3 regions of the Paenibacillus sp. W2I17 genome follow, and region 2 is predicted to be linked to each of the others. Evidence: riboswitches for the same ligand, from Rfam matches in the RefSeq annotation. Region 2 holds a riboswitch; each other region holds the start of a gene.
What was found. Region 2 has a riboswitch for cyclic di-AMP ahead of QF041_RS10050 (C40 family peptidase). Riboswitches for the same ligand answer to the same signal wherever they lie in the genome.
Positions count from the first base shown of each region.

Region 1 (4,262 bases), 2.3 Mb from region 2:
TGAGTCAATCAATTATTGAATTTTACAAATTGGATTTTGAAAAAGAAGATAGTCGTTATTTCGACATGAAGGGAGATACAGACATGATGCTGTTCGACACACATACACATCTGGATGCACCACAATTCGACGAGGACCGCGAGGACACGATTCAGCGTGCTGTGGATGCAGGAGTTGGTCGCATGATCAACATTGGCTTTAACCGGGAGACAATTCCAACCACAATGAAACTCGCTGAAACATATGACTTTATATATGCAGCTGTAGGGTGGCATCCCGTAGATGCGATCACAATGCAGGAGGGCGATTTGGAGTGGATTGCATCTTTATGCAAGCATGAAAAAGTGGTTGCGATCGGTGAGATTGGATTGGATTATCACTGGGATACTTCACCAAAAGAGATACAGCATCGCGTATTACGACAACAAATTGCTTTGGCGCGTGAAGTGAACATGCCAATTGTCATCCATAATCGGGATGCACATGAGGATATCATAAGAATTTTGCGTGAAGAGAAGGCGGGAGAAGTTGGTGGTGTGATGCACTCGTTCTCGGGCAGTTGGGAAACAGCAAAAAGTTGTCTCGATATGGGTTTCCATCTCTCCTTCGGAGGACCGATCACATTCAAAAATGCAAAGCAGCCCAAAGAGGTGCTGGAGAAGGTTCCTATGGACCGGTTTTTCATTGAAACAGATGCTCCATATTTGACACCTCACCCTTATCGTGGGAAGCGAAATGAGACAGCGCATGTACGTCTGGTTGCAGAGGCAGCTGCGGAAATTAAAGGCATTTCGGTGGAGGAAATTGCTGCAATAACAACCAAAAATGCCATGGAACGATTTGGAATTCGGTAAAAAAACGAGCAAATGAGGTGAAAAAGGCAGGTAAGCGGAGGTAATTTGCCCTTTGATCCAAATAAATCAAGAATATTACAATATTTTAACCAAATATTCAGAAAAACGTACTTGATCAACGCTTTACAACATGCATCAAAACAGGATATCATCTTTTCAGTGAATTGTTGTGCGGAAAATTGGACAGATGTTCGGGGGATGAACAAAGGGACACTTTCCGATGAAACAACATTACTTTCATGAATCAGTCTCGCTGAGTCTCCGTTATCGGAGAGCGGGGGAACCAATAGGGCTTAAACATCGGTGTATTTGGCCGATGCGCAACGTTCGCTGACCCAAAAGCAGCGAAGGGAACTGCGAAGCCATATTTGATTTCTTCTTTGGGTCTCGGGGTGAATTCAAGGGCGTCCGCCATGAGCGGGTGACCCAAGATAGGGCGGCTCTCTTTCGCCCGAACCCGACAGCTAACCTCGCAAGCGGAAAAAGAGAGGCAACCTCGTGCATGAATTTCCGATATTCAAAGTCATTCGGAAGCCACGAAAGAGTTCCTCTTACACTCTTTCTTTGGCTTTTTTGTTTTTGAATAAAAGAAATATTGTCATCATACGGTAGGTATTCAGGAGGATGACATCATGTTGCGAAGATTGATTCATGGTGCAGAACCGGATTATGTTGGTCCGATCTGTGTTCTGTAGAAAATTTGGTATAGTCACGTCAAAGACATCATGCATTACTTTAGACGGCGAGGCTATGAAGGAGGACGGAGAAGTGGGCACATTCCAACCAGAAGAGACCCATGAGTCACGATCATCCAGTAAGTCTTTCGCGTTGCGGTGGAAGCATGAGAACATGCGTCAAATGGCATTGATCGCGATTTTCTCAATTGCGCTTACAATCATGATCTTGTTAGTCGTTTACGGTCAGGCCGGGAAACAAATTTCACTGGTTATTGATGGCAAAGCTCAGGTGGTAGAGACTCGTACAGGAATGCTTCAGGAAATGCTGGAGGAGCAGTCGATCACAGTCAGCCCTCACGATAAGGTATCCATGTCCATGAATGGGGCGATTACAGATGGAGACCGAATCGTTATTGAGCGGGCCGTTCCAGTTAACATTACGGCAGACGGAGACACCAAGACTCTGTATACAACCGATTCATCGGTAGAAGATGCAATCCAAAAATCAGGTATTCAAGTTGAAAGTAATGATAAAGTGTATCCGGCGCTTGGAACTGCGATCAAAGCGGAGATGAAGATCCGTGTAGTGCGCGTAACAAAGCGTACAGTGGATGTAGAGCAACCGATCGCTTACAAAGTCATTAAAACGGCTGACCCTAGCTTGTACAAAGGGGATAACCGTGTCGTTGTGAACGGCAAAGAAGGCACAATTGTACAGCATATCGAAAAGGTATTTCAGGATGGAGAATTGGTCTCCAAAAAAATGGTCGGCAAATCTGTCGCGAATAATCGTGTAGATAAAGTGATCGCTGTCGGCACCAAAGCAAAACCGGTCGTGAAGGAACCTGAGATTCAGACCGTATCGGCTCAAACGTCAACAACCAAAAAGGCTACAACAACGAACTCGAAGAAAACATCTGCCTCGGGCAGCAAAGTAATTACCGTATCCGGAACTTCTTTTAAATACTCCAAAGTACTTAAAAATGTATCCATGACTGCCTACTCTTCCGAAGAGCCTGGCATTGGAACTAAAACAGCTTCCGGTACTCGTGTAACGGAAGGACGCACCATTGCGGTTGATCCCAAAGTCATTCCAATTGGCTGGTGGGTATATATCGAAGGTCTGGGATTCCGTCGTGCGGAAGATACAGGCGGTGCCATTAAAGGCAACAAAATTGATGTGTATTATGACAGTGTGAAGCATGCCCTGAATTTTGGACGTAAGAAAGGCAAGACGGTCTACGTGATCGGTCCGGTGAAGCCGGAAGCGAACTAAAATCGTTTTACTTTGAAATGGGAATGCTATAAAATAGTTGCATGAATGATTCATGCGGAATATGCGGCGGAGGAGTCTGAATTCAGTCTCCCCCGCCGTTTGGCAGAGAAGAGGATATTCCTCTTCTTTTTGCGTTAGAAAGGAAGAAATGGAACATGATAAAAGAAGTCATTGTGGTGGAAGGCCGTGACGATACGGTAGCTATCCGTCGGGCCGTGGAAGCCGATACCATAGAAACAGGTGGATCAGCCATCAACCAACGCATTCTGAAGCGGATTGCGCTTGCTCAGGAGAGACGGGGAGTCATTGTACTGACAGATCCGGATCATGCTGGCGAACGCATTCGAAAAATTATTGCGAACAAGGTGCCTGGCTGCAAACATGCCTTCATTCCGGAAGCCGATGCAACGCGCAAAGGGGACATTGGGGTGGAGAATGCCTCACCAGAGGCGATCCGTCATGCTCTGGCGCGCGTACATACTTCATACGAAGGTGCTCCGAGCCTGATCGATTGGGAGGACCTGATCGCAGCAGGACTTATTGTGCATCCGCAGGCTGCTGCACGTCGCATGGAGATGGGCAATCTGCTGGGCATCGGATATTGTAACGGTAAGCAGTTCCACAAACGTCTCAGTGTATTTCAGATTACACGGGAAGAGTTCTCTACAGCATTAGCGCAAATTGAACGTGAAGGATTGTGAGCATATGAAGGACATGGAAGAGACGATTGAAATTGCAACGCCCAAGCGTACGAAAGAGATTATTCAAAGACACGGATTCTCATTTAAGAAAAGTCTGGGTCAGAACTTTCTGATCGATCAAAATATACTGAACAAAATCGTTAATGCAGCCGATTTGGACGAGTCCAAGGGCGCGTTAGAGATCGGGCCGGGTATTGGGGCCCTTACGGAGCGACTGGCTCGGGTAGCCGGCCCTGTCACAGCCGTAGAGATTGATCAGCGCTTGATCCCAATTCTGGGAGAAGTGATGCAGCCTTATTCGAATGTACGTGTTCATCATGGGGATGTGCTGAAGCTTGATCTGGCTGAGTTGTTTAATACGGATTTTGCATCCGTGGACAAAGTCAGTGTCGTGGCTAACCTGCCTTATTATGTAACGACTCCAATCATGATGAAACTGCTTGAAGAGAAACTGCCGGTAGACAGCATTGTTGTCATGATCCAAAAAGAAGTGGCTGAACGCATGGCTGCTGCACCGGGATCAAAAGACTACGGCAGTCTAAGCATCGCAGTTCAGTACTACAGTATGCCGGAGCTTGTGTGTATTGTGCCGCCTACAGTCTTCATTCCGCAACCTAATGTGGAATCAGCTGTCATTAAGCTGAAAGTGCGTGAGAAACCACCAGTGGAGATTCCGGATGAAGCACACTACTTCGAAGTGGTACAGGCTTCTTTTGCCCAACGGAGAAAAACAATCTCAAACAACTTGAAGGCA
Region 1 covers NZ_JAUSXM010000001.1:4,569,214-4,573,475, reverse strand. Annotated here, with positions in the region: gene QF041_RS20560 (TatD family hydrolase) at 84-854, shown strand; cyclic di-AMP (ydaO/yuaA leader) riboswitch at 1,096-1,349, shown strand; gene QF041_RS20555 (resuscitation-promoting factor) at 1,623-2,807, shown strand; gene rnmV (ribonuclease M5) at 2,963-3,508, shown strand; gene rsmA (16S rRNA (adenine(1518)-N(6)/adenine(1519)-N(6))-dimethyltransferase RsmA) at 3,513-4,262, shown strand, end outside.
Region 1: it holds a riboswitch for cyclic di-AMP, as region 2 does, so the genes downstream of both, QF041_RS20555 (resuscitation-promoting factor) here and QF041_RS10050 (C40 family peptidase) in region 2, are expected to answer to the same signal.

Region 2 (4,262 bases):
AAAAGACTCCTTAAGCGTTAGCTTAAGGAGCCTTTTCATTAGATGCGGTCGAGAGGACTCGAACCTCCACGGGGGTTAGCCCACACGGACCTGAACCGTGCGCGTCTGCCAATTCCGCCACGACCGCATATTGTATCTCCGTCATCAATATCGGCGACAAGAAATAATATATCATGCGGAATCTATCATGTCAACACTGAAAATAATAACAATAAAGCCCGAACCAGACGTCCATGTCGATTCGGGCTTTACCTTTAACTGCTGCTAATAGTTTGGTTTATTATAATGGAAGCATACTTCAAATTATAGCTTGGAAGGCCAGTTGCCATACCATGCGTAACCGCCTCTTCTTTCTTTATCAATATCACTTAATTTGTATTTTACTACCCCGTCACGACCAATAAAGATTGGTTTATCCGTTCCTATCTCATAGAAGCGTGCCCAAATTGGTGCAGCTTTGGAATCAGCGATAATTTTACTATCTCCATTAGCTCTTTCATATTTGTAACCCGTAATTTTCACCTTGTTAAACCAAGCCTCCGCTCCTTTAATGGATGCAGTAATTTTAGCGTTAGCAGGTCTGGTTTTCAGAAATTTAACAATCGTTACACTCTCTCCAGCTGTCAGCGATGGCACTTCGTAGATTCTTGCGCTCGCTGGTTTAAGGGAACTGGAATCATGTTGTTGTCCCCATGCTGTCAGCTTACCACCTGAAACGACTTGTGTATTTAGAATCGCCTCCACACCTTTGGCAACTGAATTTTTACTGCGGTTAGCAAGTGTGCTGTCGATAAACGAGAAATCACCTTTGCGTGCCGCTACTTCATCCAGCATGATCATTACATTAATCATGGCATCATCATTGTAAGTGATATGCTTGTGATATCCAGAGCTTTGGTAAACTTGTGGCCATCCGCCGTTTGAATACTGCATGTTGATCAAAAAGTTAATTCCTTTGATTGCAGCTGTGGAGTAACGCGGATCATTCGTCTTTTTAAATTCCTTCGCCAATCTTCTAATTTCTGAGTATGTAGCCTTGTTGTCAATCGTGGACTTCGCCCACTCTCCACTTGTCTGTTTATAATCTTTTCTCCAACCTCCATCCGGCAGCTGGTTCTTCAAAATATCAGAAATACTCGCTGTCGTACCCGATGCATCCGCAGCAGATACCGTCCCTACAGGAAGAACTGCCATTCCAACTGCTGAAAACACCATCGTACATGCCAGGACAAAAGTAATTATTTTCTTCGCTTTCAATTGTAACACTCTCCTATGCTCGTTTTTATAAATCTTCCACTTCTACTTTACCTATGATACGCGTCTATAAACCTCCTTTATTTGTATTTATCGCATAATAAAATCAATTTTAATCCAATATGTGGATTGGATAATCAGATAATATGCAAAAAATCGATTTTTGTCAATATATGCAACTTAATGAATATAATCTCTCCAATTCTACATAACGGGATAGTTCTTTTAACTCATGACAAACCTATTTATTTATCCAAATTCGTCTTAAACGAATCAATAATGACGTTTTTGTCATGAATGATACCCAAACTTGATCCCTTCTTTCATATAAAAACCTTAATTCCGCTAACATTGAGGTATTACGAAGGGTTTTAAATGGGTTTGACAATTACGCATTTATGCAATATAGTTTCAAATAGTTACAAAAACTTAATTATTCATTGCCGAGTTTCATGTTTGAAAACGGGGGAACCAATTTGGGTGAATTATTCTTATACATAGGAAATATAGGGAACCTTCTACCGAACCCTTAGCTAACTCCGTAGGCATCGAAGGGAGAACATTGATTTTGAAAAAACTGATTATCTCCATTTTTGGAGCAGCTGTATTATTTACATCCGGGGCAACAAGCACAGAGGCAAGCAGTATCAACTCCGTAGTGAACAACATGACAGGTATTCCTTACAAATGGGGTGGCACAACTGTAGCCGGCTTCGACTGTTCTGGTTTTATGAGATATCTTTTCAACAAATACAGTATTGAATTGCCACGTACTTCTCAGCAGCAAGCCAAAGCAGGTACTCCGGTATCCAAGAGCAATGTTCGGACAGGTGATCTGGTGTTCTTTAATACAACAGGCAAAGGCATTTCACATACAGGTGTATATATCGGCGGTGGACAATTCGCTCACGCCTCCAGCAGTAAAGGCGTAAGCATCACGAAGTTATCGAATCCATACTTCAATGACCGCTATGTAACAGCACGTCGGGTAACTGGACAGTTTATGTATGATAAAATGTTAGGTAAAATGTAATTCACATACAAAAAGGCATCGGTTATTAACCGGATGCCTTTTTTGTTTAACCATTTTTTGTCTTTAACTGCTTTCTTAAACAATGTAAAATGTTTTAGGAAATAAAAGGAGATGAGGAGAACAATTGAAAAAGTTAATGTTTGTTTTAAGTTTTGCTATTTTAGTAATAGGTAGTTTAGGATGCAGTAGTGAGAACGAAAAAGATTTTAGAGATGTTTCATGGGGTACCAAGATCGACAAAGTCATTTCAGCCGAAGAAAAGAACGGTAACTTGGGCTATGAAGAGGACGTACATAATGACCATGAGAAAAGTATCGAGTATTCCAATCTTGTAGTCTTGGGTAAGAAAGCAGATGCTAAATACGTATTCACTGATTTATTAGACAATGATGGCATTCTGGAAATGATGGAAGAAGGAAGTGAATTATCAGAGGAATTAAATAACCCCAATACCACAGAAACAAGGAAAGAAGAGATATACAAAATAATGGACCAGCGCCTTGAAGAAATGGAAAATGCAGCAGATGCATATCCATTAGATGACTTTTTAATGATTGAAGCAAGTTACGATTTCGGCACTTTGACTAATCAGGATTCTGATGAAATTTTGGAAGAACTTACGAATAAATATGGTAAACCAGAGCTTGAAAGCTACAATAACAGTTTTATATATAATTGGACCAGTGACCGATCAACGATTGAATATTGGACTAAATCATCATCGATTAAATATAAGGCACGCTATTCCATAATGGAAAAATTTGCGGACGTGGACAAATACAATAAAAAACTGAACAGTAAAACAAGTAAAGATGAACTTTAAAAAAACATGGTCATTACTCCTGTACTAAACAGAGTATGACCATGTTTTTTCATTAATGCAGCGCCTTCTGCACTCGCATCGCACCCTGAGACAGGGCATGTCCTCCTCCAACAGCTCCGGCCACCGCAACGGTCTCCATAATCTCCTGATCTGTTGCTCCCTTGGCACGGGCTTCTTCTACATGGTAGAAGGTACATACCTCATTGTTGGCGAATAATCCAATGCCGAGTGCAATTAGCTGTTTTGTCTTCGCATCAATCACGCCAGGTTGGAAGCATTCTCCGGTAAACTCATGATACGACTTAACCACACCTGGCAGCACATCGCTTAATGCTCCAATCTGATCCTTGTAGGCATGAACTTTATCATTCATCAATGTCATGGCTTGTAGCACACCCTCTCGGCTATAGTTACAGATCTTCCTCACTGTACCTATCTTCTCTCCCGAGTGAGTCAATTATGCCAAGAAATCATGGTAATTCCAAACATTTAACGCTCATGGCTCTGCCATAATTATAAGCTGTTACTCACTAAGTGGACTCTGGCGCGGCTCGCTGAACAGCTGATATCGGTAACCTCGATCCAGCTTAACGACACGTCGATTCTGACGACGGATAAGTACCTGCTCGCCATCCCAGGCAACAACAATCCCGGTTACATCGTTAGATTCCAGCTCGTCCCGTACTACTCTTACTTTCTCACCTGACAGACGCAGGGCGTCCAGTTCTGTATCACTGATCATCTTCATGGCTCCTATATTCCAAATTTATTTACAAAAAGAGACCTAAATGAAATGTCATTTAGGTCTCACGTGACTGTATTGGACTGTCATGTCATTCGAAATTATGTCCCGACTGAAAGTTACCGCTGCGCGTGCTCTTTGCTGTCGTTCTTCTCGAACCAAAAATCAAGCACTTTGGCGGACATCACACGTTCTTCAAGGTACTCCACTTGATGCGGTGTAAATTGTTCTTTCCAAGAGAAGGACAACTCTTCGCACAAGCCTACAATCGTCAGTAATTCTGACCAGGCAACATAGCGTTTGTACCAGAAAAATTGAGGATGTTCAATCATATAGGGATAAAGGTCATCGAATTCCGTATGTTTACAATCCAGGGCACGTTCAAAATGAACTTTCGATTCCGCCAGCTT
Region 2 covers NZ_JAUSXM010000001.1:2,313,483-2,317,744, forward strand. Annotated here, with positions in the region: tRNA gene QF041_RS10040 (tRNA-Leu) at 44-127, opposite strand; gene pelA (pectate lyase) at 304-1,257, opposite strand; cyclic di-AMP (ydaO/yuaA leader) riboswitch at 1,686-1,817, shown strand; gene QF041_RS10050 (C40 family peptidase) at 1,823-2,287, shown strand; gene QF041_RS10055 (hypothetical protein) at 2,412-3,110, shown strand; gene QF041_RS10060 (carboxymuconolactone decarboxylase family protein) at 3,163-3,492, opposite strand; gene QF041_RS10065 (hypothetical protein) at 3,634-3,852, opposite strand; gene QF041_RS10070 (hypothetical protein) at 3,972-4,262, opposite strand, start outside.

Region 3 (4,262 bases), 1.8 Mb from region 2:
AAGTATTGTAAGGGGAGAGAACAAGGTTGAAATTAATAAGTCGTTACACCATGATGCTGTTGACCTTTGTTGTTCTACTGACAACTGCCGTTCCTGTGGCATTTGCAAGTGGGACTACAGACAATTCAAGCAGTAAAAAGCTGGTGCTCGGTACAAGTGCTGATTTTGCACCATACGAATTCCATAAAGTGATTAATGGCAAAGATGAAATCGTCGGCTTCGATATTGAGATCGCCAAAGAGATTGCCAAAGATCTTGGCGCTGAGCTTGTGATTGAGGATATGGGCTTCGACGGTCTTCTGCCTTCATTGCAGAGCGGGCGTGTTGATCTGGTGATTTCAGGTATGACGCCGACGGATGAGCGGAAGAAAAGTATCGATTTTTCCGACACCTATTATAAATCAAAACAAGTGATTATGGTTCGCAATGTGGATAAAGACAAATATCCAACCATGGCAGAACTTGAAAATGCGAAGATTGGCGTTCAGAAAGGCTCCATTCAGGAAACGATCGGACAGAGTATTCCAGGAGCGAAGCTTACTGCGCTGGATAAAATCTCGGATATCGTGCTTCAACTGCAAACAAAACGCATTGACGCGGCAATCGTTGAAGATACCGTTGCTGCAGGTTATCTGGACGATATCATTGGACTTGCTGCTGCTGTTCCGGACGAAGAGCAAGCAGAAGCGGCAATCGGGATTCGTAAAGGTAATACCGAGCTGCTAGCTGCAGTAAATGGAACACTGGAGCGACTGAAAAGCGAAGATAAAATCAATCAAATGGTGACGGATGCCAGCCTCTTGATGGCGGATAAAGCGAACAAATCACAAAATATTTTCCAAGTATTCTGGGAGTACAAAAGTTTCTATGCTACAGGTGTAGGATACACACTTCTGTTGTCTGCACTTGGGGTTATCTTCGGGGTAATTATAGGATTGATCATCTGTTTGTTCCGTTTGCATGACGCTGCAATCTTGCGCTGGATCGGTACTGCTTACGTTGAAGTGATCCGTGGCACACCGATGCTGGTACAATTGATGATTATTTACTATGGTTTTTCCCTGAGCTTTGGCATTAACTTCACTGCACTTCAGGCAGGTATCATTACACTTTCAATCAATAGTGGTGCCTATCTGGCGGAGATTTTCCGTGCAGGTATTCAAGGGGTGGATCGTGGCCAGTTGGAAGCAGCTCGCTCCCTCGGAATGGGCAGAGGTGCAGCAATGCGTTACATCATATTGCCACAGGCTTTCAAGGCCGTATTGCCGGCAATTGGTAATGAATTCATAACGATCATCAAGGAATCCTCCATTATCTCTGTTATCGGTATGGTGGACATTATGTATCAGGCAAGTGTGGTCAAAAACATTACGTATCAAGGCTTGAGTCCATTTTTGATTGCAGCAGCCATCTACTTTGTATTAACGTTTATTTTGTCCAAGCTGCTTGGACGACTGGAAAGGAAGTTGAGTGCAAGTGATAGACGTTAGACAATTACACAAATCTTATGGTAATAACGATGTGCTTAAGGGCATTAACGTGACGATTGGCAAAGGTGAGGTTGTCGTAGTCATCGGCCCTTCCGGTTCAGGTAAAAGTACTTTCTTACGTTGTCTGAACCTGTTGGAACAGCCTACCTCGGGTGAGATTGATTTTGAAGGTGTGTCAATCACCGATCCGAAGCACAACATTAATGCAACTCGGGAAAAAATGGGCATGGTGTTCCAGCATTTCAACCTGTTCCCACACAAAACGGTACAGCAAAACATTACGATTGCTCCGATTAAAGTGAAAAAACAATCCACTCAGGAAGCGGAGAAAATTGCTGCTGATCTGCTTAACACCGTGGGCTTGTACGATAAAAAAGATACATTCCCGAATCAGCTGTCCGGTGGACAGAAGCAGCGGATCGCCATTGCAAGAGCATTGGCCATGCAGCCGCATGTCATGCTGTTTGACGAGCCTACTTCGGCACTGGACCCCGAGATGGTCGGTGAAGTGTTGGATGTCATGAAACGTCTTGCAGAAGGCGGGATGACTATGGTCATTGTAACGCATGAAATGGGTTTTGCACGTGAAGTAGGAGACCGGATCCTGTTCATGGATGGCGGGGTTATTGTAGAAGAGGGAACACCTGATGAGGTGTTTGGAGCACCGAAAAATTCACGTACACGTGATTTTCTTGCCAAAGTACTCTAAATGAAAGTGATCAATAGCGTTACTGACTTCGAGTCGGTGACGCTATTTTTTTATGGTTAATAATCACGTATGGATTCGGAAAAGTAACTATTCTGTTACCAAATGTAAAGGAATCGGGTCGTCCAATATTTCTAAAGTATCCAGTACTCTTACATATGCTTACATGCTAAAAAACCATTTGGTAAGAATTACTACAAGTTCAGGTTACAAAATTGTGATATATTGAACTCTGCCGAAACTTCCGGACAGGGAGTGCGGGGGATGTAACGATGCAGATTGTGCAGGGGGAAGATCTACAGCACACTGCTTGGGGTGAATTAGGGGTACATAACGTTTCAAATGTAATGAAGAACCTATAGGGTGGGCTCCTCATCCGAATCCGACAACTAACTTCGCAGGCACAATGAGGGAGGAAGACCATGATTAACAAGAAACGTATAGCCAAAACAGCAGTAGCATTAATGACAACAGCAATGCTCATTCAAGCCGTTCCGGCTCACGCCGATTCAGTTCATGTGGCCAAAGAAGGGGATACCTTCTACACCTTATCAAAACAATATGGAGTAGCAATGAACACGTTGGTTAAAGCAAACAACGACATTTCACCTTACAACATTTATGGTGGTTTGAAAATTACGATTCCCGGTAAGGCAAACAATGTTGCTGCCGCGGCGACGGAGAGCAAGACCCAAGCCAAAACGGTTACCACAGCAAGCTTGGACGTTAACGCAGATAACAAAGTGGTTCAGGCCTGGGGTAAAACATTCGATTACAGCAAAGCTGTGAACGTAAAAGCAACGGCATACTCTGCTGATCCGTCTGAAAATGGAGGCTGGGGTGCAGTCGATTATTTCGGAAATGACCTTGAACTGGGCACGATTGCAGTTGATCCAAGTGTGATTCCACTCGGAACCAAAGTACTGGTAACTGGTCACAGCCATCCAGGATTGCCAAAACAGGCTTTTGTAGCCACAGCGCGTGATGTGGGCGGTGCAATCAAGGGTCATCGGATTGATATCTTTATCCCGGGTAGCAAACAGTCCGTAAGCACATTTGGTTTTCAGGATATCGAGCTGTACATTCTGAAATAGAGAGTAAATTACATTTAAAATGAATTCAAACAGGGTGTCTGCCAGTCGCTAATTTGCGATTGAACAGCACCCTTTTATGTTCTCATTTATTTGCTATCACGGTCATCCTAATTTTTGGCCTTTGGCAATCCCAACATCTCGTCCAAGGTGACCAGTTCATACCCTCGATTACGAAGTTCCTCAATGATTTCAGGCAAAGCCTCAATCGTGCCGTTCAGGTTTGATCCTACACCGCCTCCAGCATGTTGCAGAACGATGGATCCGGGTTTTACGGCAGACAGGATGTTATCTTTCACCTGTTCCTTTGAAAGGCCTTTCCAGTCCAGGGAGTCTACGTTCCAGTTCACAATGCTATAGTGTTGTTTGGCAGCCCATCTCAGCTGTTCTTCATTAATGTCTCCATAAGGCGGCCGAATCATCTTCGGCGTGTATCCCGCCAATCGTCGAATAATATCCCCGGTATGTAAAATTTGTTTGCGAAAGGCATTCATCGACAGCTTACTGAATTCAGGATGATTGTAGCTGTGATTACCAACCATATGCCCTTCCTTAACGATGCGTTTCACCAGATCCGGATGTTTCTCAGCACGACTACCCACGATGAAGAATGTAGCTCTGACATTGTATTTCTTCAATACATCCAGCACTTGTGGAGTAAACCGTGGATCAGGTACATCATCAAAAGTCAGTGCAACCTTCTTTGTTGAAGGACCATTGGTTTTGAACGTATCGGCATATTTTTGACGTAACTGTCCCAATGTCAGTTGTTCTTCTTCTGCAGAATCCGAACCTGATACTGATTCACTTGACGGGCTTGAAACATCACGCGATGAAACTGGAGCATGATATCCCCCTAGAAAAATAACGATAACCATCAGCATAATGAGGCGTACGCGCATCATAACGGCCTCCTTTTCCAAAATGACGTTCTCCTTGGTATGCCCGGGGGTTCCATAAAATATGCGCAGTGTG
Region 3 covers NZ_JAUSXM010000001.1:554,549-558,810, forward strand. Annotated here, with positions in the region: gene QF041_RS02545 (ABC transporter substrate-binding protein/permease) at 51-1,490, shown strand; gene QF041_RS02550 (amino acid ABC transporter ATP-binding protein) at 1,477-2,199, shown strand; cyclic di-AMP (ydaO/yuaA leader) riboswitch at 2,420-2,616, shown strand; gene QF041_RS02555 (3D domain-containing protein) at 2,619-3,290, shown strand; gene QF041_RS02560 (polysaccharide deacetylase family protein) at 3,398-4,189, opposite strand.
Region 3: it holds a riboswitch for cyclic di-AMP, as region 2 does, so the genes downstream of both, QF041_RS02555 (3D domain-containing protein) here and QF041_RS10050 (C40 family peptidase) in region 2, are expected to answer to the same signal.